DNA from 3 places in the Microbacterium sp. SSM24 genome. Region 1 is predicted to be linked to each of the others. Evidence: predicted binding sites of a transcription regulator. Region 1 holds the regulator's gene; each other region holds the start of a gene.
The links. The regulator LexA, encoded in region 1, represses DNA repair genes until DNA is damaged. The targets are predictions, from matches to a motif close to TCGAACANNTGTTCGA.

Region 1 (2,262 bases):
AGGTCGGGGCGAAGCCGAACGCTGTGCGTCCTGGCCCCGCGAACGCCTGGAGGACGTGCTGCAGGACCTCATTCGACCCGTTCGCGGCCCAGATCTGCTCGCGCGTGAGACCGTGACCCAGGTAGTCGGCGAATCCTTCGCGAAGCGCGGTGAACTCTCGATCCGGGTAGCGGTTGACATCGCCCAGCGCGAGCGCGAGCGAGTCCATGATGTCGTCGGCGACCTCCTGCGGAACGGGATGCGTGTTCTCGTTCACATTGAGCGCGACCGGCAGCGGCGCCTGCGGCGCGCCGTAGGGCGTCATACCGCGCAGATCATCACGCAGGGGCAGGTCTTCGAGGCGGGGACTCACCCCTCCCATGGTAGAGCGCGGAGTCAGCGCCCTGTGGCGTATTCCGCCGGGATGGCCAGACTCTGCCCCGCCTGGAGCGTCACGCCCTCGAGCGCGTTGAGGCGGACGATGGCATCGACGACGTCACGCGGGTCGGACTGCGGTGCGACCTCTTCTGCGATCGTCCACAGCGAGTCGCCGTACGACACGGTCACCGTCTCGAAGGAGCCGGCCGGCGCGCCTGTGTCGCGGGACGCGAGAGCGGACCCGCCCGAGATCATGGCCACCGCGATCGCGATGATGGCCGGGAGGGCCGCGACCGTCGCCAGCACACGGCGTCCGCGCACCGTCAGACGCAGGCGCGTGCCGCGCCCTGCCGCTGCGAACGCGCGTGCGTTCAGTGCCGGTGATGTCGTGATGCTGATCGCGGTCATGATCTGCTCCTCGTGGTGGGGGGAGGTTCGCATCCGCCGCTCGGCCGGGAGCGGGGGATGCGAACCTCTGTACCGAAGCTATCTTCGATGGTCTAGGATGTCAACAGCCGGATCTGACGACGATCCATCGAACGCGACACGCGGTGACGCTGCCCTGCTCGACGGTCGAAGCCGGATACGGTTTCGATACGAGTACCCCACCACGGGCCTCCGACATTCGAAGACCGCTGCACTCCACGGGGCCTCCGCGGGCAGTGAGACAGGAGCCGGACATGAGCGACGCCACCGGGCGCGAGCGACCGCAGACGCGGCGCCGCAAGAGCCTGAGCGACAAGCAGCGCGCCATCCTCGAGGTCATCCAGCTCTCGATCGTCCGGCACGGCTATCCGCCGAGCATGCGCGAGATCGGCGACGCCGTCGGCCTCAAGTCGCTCTCCAGCGTCACCCACCAGCTCAACCAGCTCGAGCTGAGCGGCTACCTGCGGCGCGACGCCGGCAAGACGCGGGCGATGGAGGTGCTGATCGACCTCCCGGGCCTCGCGACCGAGAATCCGGCCGACTTCGCCCCGTCGGTCGGCGACGCCGCCCTCGTGCCGCTCGTCGGCCGCATCGCCGCAGGTGTGCCGATCACGGCGGAGCAGCAGGTGGAGGAGATCTTCCCGCTTCCCCGGCAGCTCGTCGGCAAGGGCGACCTGTTCATGCTGAAGGTGTCGGGAGAGTCGATGATCGATGCCGCCATCTGCGACGGCGACTGGGTCGTGGTGCGCTCCCAGCCCTCCGCCGACAACGGCGACATCGTCGCGGCGATGCTCGACGGCGAGGCAACGGTCAAGACGTTCCGCCAGCGAGACGGCCACACCTGGCTCCTCCCGCGCAACTCCGCGTTCGAGCCCATCCTCGGCGACGACGCCGTCGTGCTCGGCAAGGTCGTGGCGGTGCTGCGCGCGGTCTGATCACCCGTGGCGGGTGATCCTTAGCGCAGCGGGCCGCCGGTCGGCCAGAATGGCGCCATGAGCGACATCGACACCGCGGACACGCAGGCCCTGACCGCGCGCATCCGCGAGCTGGAGTCCGAGAACGCGCGCCTCGCCGGCGATCCTGGGCCCGCGGCGCGCCGCCCGACAGGCGGCCGGTGGCGCGCGATCGTCTCGGCGATCTGCATCATCGTCGCGGCGATCCTCGTCCCCGTGTCGATCGTCTCGGCGTGGGCGCGTGTGCAGCTGGTCGAGGAGGACGCGTTCGTGGCGACCCTCGCCCCGCTCGTGGATGACGCCGCCGTGCAGGCGATGATCATCGACGAGACGATGGAGGCGGTCAACGCCAAGGTCGACTTCCATGAGCTGACCGCGGACGTGTTCGACGGCATCGCCTCCATCGACGGCTTCCCGCCGCGCGCCGCGCAGGCACTCACCATGCTTCAGGCGCCCGCCGCCGACGGCCTCGAGAACCTCGTCACCACGGCGGTGACCCGCGTCGTGGAGTCGGATGCCTTCTCCG
Region 2 (2,262 bases), 1.0 Mb from region 1:
CCGTGACGACCGACGGGTCGCCGATGTCGACGACACCGCCGCGGTGCAGGGTCAGCTCGCGTCGTGCCGCATCATCGGCGAGCGAGTACGCGGCGACGATGTCGACGATCTCTTGGAGAAGCATCACGAACACCTCGCGCTCGATGCCCGTTCGTGCGTTCAGCGCGTTGCGCACGTCTGACACGGCACGCGGGTCGACCGCAGCACGCGGGTCGGCCGGGTCGGCTGCGGCATCGCGCGCGGCGGCCGAGTAGCGCAGGCCGGCCGAGTCGCTCGAGACGGCTGGGTCGCCCGGGTTGGCCGGGTCGGCCGGGTCGGCTGCGGCATCGCGCGCGGCCCGTTCGAGCGTGACGGCACTGCTCGGCGCGGCATCCGAGAACACCACCGTGCCATTGCTCTGAAAGGTGACGGCCTCGGTGAACCCGGCATCAGCGAGGGCGCCGAGCAGGTCGGCGGTGGTGGGGTGACCTCGTTGACCCTGATTGACGTTGCGGAAGAACGCGACGAACCCGTTGGTCGCGCTGTCTTCCCTTCGGCGCTCACTCACTCCGGCTCGCCGCGCAGCTCGCTGAGCCTCTCGACCTGCCACCGGTGCACGTCGGGCAGCCAGTCCAGAGGGGCGGTCGGACCCACGCGTGGATCGTCCGGCTCATCGCCGTCGCGCAGTGCTCGCACGTAGGCGAGGTCGAGATCGATCCTCGCGCGCAGCTGGGCGGCGTCGCCGACCGCCCCGTGGCCGGGGACCACCACATCTGCTCGGTCGGCCACACTGTCGAAAAGCTGGAGTGCCGAGAGATAGTCCTCGATCGGGTGCTGCGCCTGGAGGTCGAGGAACGGCATGAGGATGTCGGACAGCATGTCGCCGACGATGAGCACACGACTGTCCTCGACCAGCAGCGCCGCGTGGCCCTCCGAGTGACCCCGATGCTCGAGCACCATCACCCTTGGTCCGTCCCACGGGATCTCGGTCGCTTCCGGAGGCAGGCCCACGATGCCGCCGAGCAACTCCATGGGGATCTCATCGGCATGCTCCGGAGGAAGTCCCTCGGCGATGTCGTCGACCCAATCCGGCTGCGCGAGGAACGCACTCATGATCGAGGCGGCGGAGGCCGTTCCATAGCGCGGCCCGTCGCCGAACTCCCGGTGCCAGAGGACGTGGTCCCAGTGCGGATGGGTCGAGAATCCCGCGACGACGCGCTGACCCATGCGCCGAAGGTCTGCGGAGATGTCGTCCAGTTCGCCCGTCGTGATGCCGGGGTCGATGAGGAGCACCCCCTCGCGTCCCTGCACGACGACCGTGTTGCTCTCGATGAATTCGCTCTCGTGGACCCAGACGCCGGCCGCGATCTGCTGCAGCATGAGAACCTCCGCTTGCGGCCCCGTGCCGCTTGACCGCGACGCTACTCTGTCGGGCGGACATTCGTTTTTGTTATCCACAGTCACGGATCACATCACACTCTAGTTTCGTATCTATGTTCTAGTCTCGAGCTATGAGAGTTGATCGAGTCGAGGGGTCGGCGCCGAAGTCCGAAGACCTCCAGCCGCGTCGCGCACGCGATGGCGAGGCGACAGCGAACGCAGACGACTCCCCGACCTGCGATCTGCCGGATGCGCCGCCGGATCCGGAGGGGTGGGGGTGTGTGCCGGATGCTGCGGAGCTGGCGGGGTGGGTGCCGCCGGTCCCCGATGATGTGGAGCTGGTGACCGAGGTCGCGGGAATGATGGCGGTGTTCGCCGCGGAACAGTTCGCCCGGGTGGACGGGTTGCGTCGCACTGCGCTCGCTGATGCGGGCCGGTACGGCGACGGGGTGGCCGGGATCGCGGAGCGGTCGGTGCGGTTGGAGTTGGCAGCGGCGTTGCGGACCACCGAGCACGCTGCTGGGATGCTGCTGGCCCGTGCCGAAGCGCTGGTGCACCGATATCCGGCCGCGTTGGACTCGTTGGGGCGGGCGGGCATCACGGAGCGGCACGCGCAGGTGCTGGTGGAGCTGCTCGATGCCGCCACGCCCGTGGTGCGGGAACGGCTGGTGCCGCGTGCGGTGGAACTGGCGGAAGAGCTGCCGGTGGGCTCGTTCCGGCGGGCGCTGCGACGCCTGATCGAGACCGAGCAGTCCGCGACTCTCACCCAACGCCACGAGCACGCGCTCACACAGCGACGGATCGCGGTCGAGCCCGCCGGAGACGGCATGGCCTGGTTGCATGCCTTCCTGCCCGCGGTGGAAGCCCACGCGATCCACTCCCGGCTCACCGCAATGGCCAAGA
Region 3 (2,262 bases), 2.3 Mb from region 1:
GGTTCAGACCGGCGGCGCAGCCCCGGCAGTCGCGTCGGCCACCTCGCTCGCCCGAAAGACCGGCACCCGCCGCTCCGGCTCCACCACGTATCTTCGTCCGGTGGGTGAGATCCACTCCAACGATCCACCGCTCCCGTCGAGCTGGCGCACGATCCACCGGCCGTGATGCTTCACGCGGTGATGCCCCTTGCACAGCGGACACAGGTTCCACAGGGCGGTCGCACCGCCATGCTCCCACGCGACCGAATGGTCGATCTCGCAGCGGGACGCCGGCACCCCGCACCCCGGCGCCATGCAGCGATCCGCGCGCCATCGGACGAGTTTCCGCAGCTCCGGCGGCGGGCGGTACCTGTCGCGGCCGACGGAGAGCACCACGCCCGTCTCGGGATGGGTGAGAACCCTCATCCATCCCTCCGACCGGCCGCACAACTCCCGTGCACGCGCGTGCGGGATCGGCCCGACGCCCTCGACACTCGCGGGCTCGGAGCCCGGCACGAAGCCCTCCCCGAGCAGCGCGAGCGCCGGAACGGTCACGACGACCGATGCCCGCACTCCTCGCGCCGCCTCGGGCAGGGCTGTCGTGTCGCCTTCGATGAGCAGATCGCCGAGAACGTCGGCGCGAACCTGGTCGAGCGTGCGGCGCTCCCCGTCGGCCGCCGTGATCGCCTTTGCCATCGCCGTCACGCGCGAGTGGATCGCGTGCGCCTCGACCGCCGGGAGGTAGGCCATCAACCACGCCATGCCGTCGTCGCCGCGCTCGACGTGGACACGCCGACGAGACAGCGCCGCGTCATGTCGCTCGGCGAGCGTCTGAGCCCGCACGGTCTCGATCAGCCGGGCCAGCGAGCGACGGAACGTACCGGAAGCCTCGACCTCGGCCAGGGCCACCGCCCGCGGCACCACCGCGTCGTGGAACTCCGCCTCGACGCCGACCATCGCGTCGGCGAAGATCTCGGCGTGGCGCTCGGTCGTGCGCGCTCGGCTCAGCGAGTCGAGCATGCGCGGAAATCGTCGCACCAGGGCCTCAGCGCGTTCGATCAGGGCACCCGCCGCGTGCTCCGTCATCTGCAGCGCCGCCGCGAGCTCGAGCCGGATGCCGCGCTCGACGACGTCAGTCAGTGCGACGCCACCACGCGCCGCGTCGTCGAGTGCCTCGCGATGCATCGCATGCACGCGCTCGAATCGCTCGGCCGCGAAGACCGCCATCATCGTGGCCGCTTCGAGCACGAGATCGACCGCGTCGGGCACCGGCGGCAGGAACTCGTCGCCCCAGGCCTCGACGACGTCTTCGTCGTCGCCGTATCTCGGATCGAATGCCATACCCAGACTCTAGAACATATGTACGATACTCGGATCGAGTTATCCACAGTCCCCGCGGGCCGGAGCGGATGCCGCGCCCCGGCCGGGCGCGGCATCCGCTCCTCGCTTCTCCTGCGACGTCAGGGCTGCACCCACGGCGAGGGCGCCGGAGGGACCACGACCGGCGGCCGGTCGTCGCAGGTGATCGTGTTCGGCAGCTCCCACGCGGCCATCCAGGGTCCGGTGGTGCCGCCGCCGTCGTTGCCTCCCAGGTCGGCGACGGAGAACTCCGAGCCCGACGGGGTGAACCCGAACGAGCCGCAGTTGTTGATGCCCACGGCTCCCACGTTGCGCGCGTCGACGTTCTGGAATGAGGCGCCGCCCTTCACCCGCGCACTGAGCACCGACGTGCCGGTGCCGTCGATGCGGACGTCCTGGAACGCGATGTCGGTCATCGAGTACAGGTCCTTCACCCCCCACTCCGACACGAGCAGGATCGCGTTGTACGTGCTGTCGAGGTAGTGGTCGCCGCTCACCCGCACGCCCGCGATCGATCCTTCGAGGGCATAGATCCAGAGCGAACCCAGGCCGATGTTCCAGTTGAGCTCACGCGTGCCCGCGCGAGCGGTCGTGTTGTCGCGGAAGGTCAACGTGCCCGCGAACGGGTGCGCTCCGAACCGCGACCCGGCGTGGAGTGCGCTGCCCTCGCGGATGGTGTCGGCGACGAGATTGCCCGACACCGTGATGTCGGCGCCGCCGTAGATGGCGATGCCGTTGGCGAGTGTCGGCGTCTGCACGGTGTTGCGGTCGAACACGTTCCGCGCGTTCGTCGGGGTCGTGCCGTTCTTGGCCTCGGCCCACATCGCCAGCCCGTCGTCGCCGGTGTTCCGCACGAAATTGTGCCGCGCGACCGAGTCCGTCACGCCCAGGTGGAAGTTCAGGGCGTCGGCGATCTGGTCGACG

Region 2: OL358_RS07095 (HNH endonuclease signature motif containing protein) is a predicted target of LexA. The motif match lies at 1,465-1,480, and genes of this name have one in related genera.
Region 3: OL358_RS00955 (HNH endonuclease signature motif containing protein) is a predicted target of LexA. The motif match lies at 1,331-1,346, and genes of this name have one in related genera.

The regions. Positions count from the first base shown of each region.
Region 1 is NZ_JAPDNQ010000001.1:2,554,993-2,557,254, reverse strand. Features, by position in the region: gene OL358_RS11805 (histidinol-phosphate transaminase) at 1-304, opposite strand, end outside; gene OL358_RS11800 (LysM peptidoglycan-binding domain-containing protein) at 376-765, opposite strand; gene lexA (transcriptional repressor LexA) at 1,038-1,718, shown strand; gene OL358_RS11790 (hypothetical protein) at 1,776-2,262, shown strand, end outside.
Region 2 is NZ_JAPDNQ010000001.1:1,538,292-1,540,553, reverse strand. Features, by position in the region: gene OL358_RS07105 (DUF1697 domain-containing protein) at 1-547, opposite strand, end outside; gene OL358_RS07100 (MBL fold metallo-hydrolase) at 544-1,359, opposite strand; gene OL358_RS07095 (HNH endonuclease signature motif containing protein) at 1,491-2,262, shown strand, end outside.
Region 3 is NZ_JAPDNQ010000001.1:212,891-215,152, forward strand. Features, by position in the region: gene OL358_RS00955 (HNH endonuclease signature motif containing protein) at 4-1,320, opposite strand; gene OL358_RS00960 (glycosyl hydrolase family 28-related protein) at 1,440-2,262, opposite strand, start outside.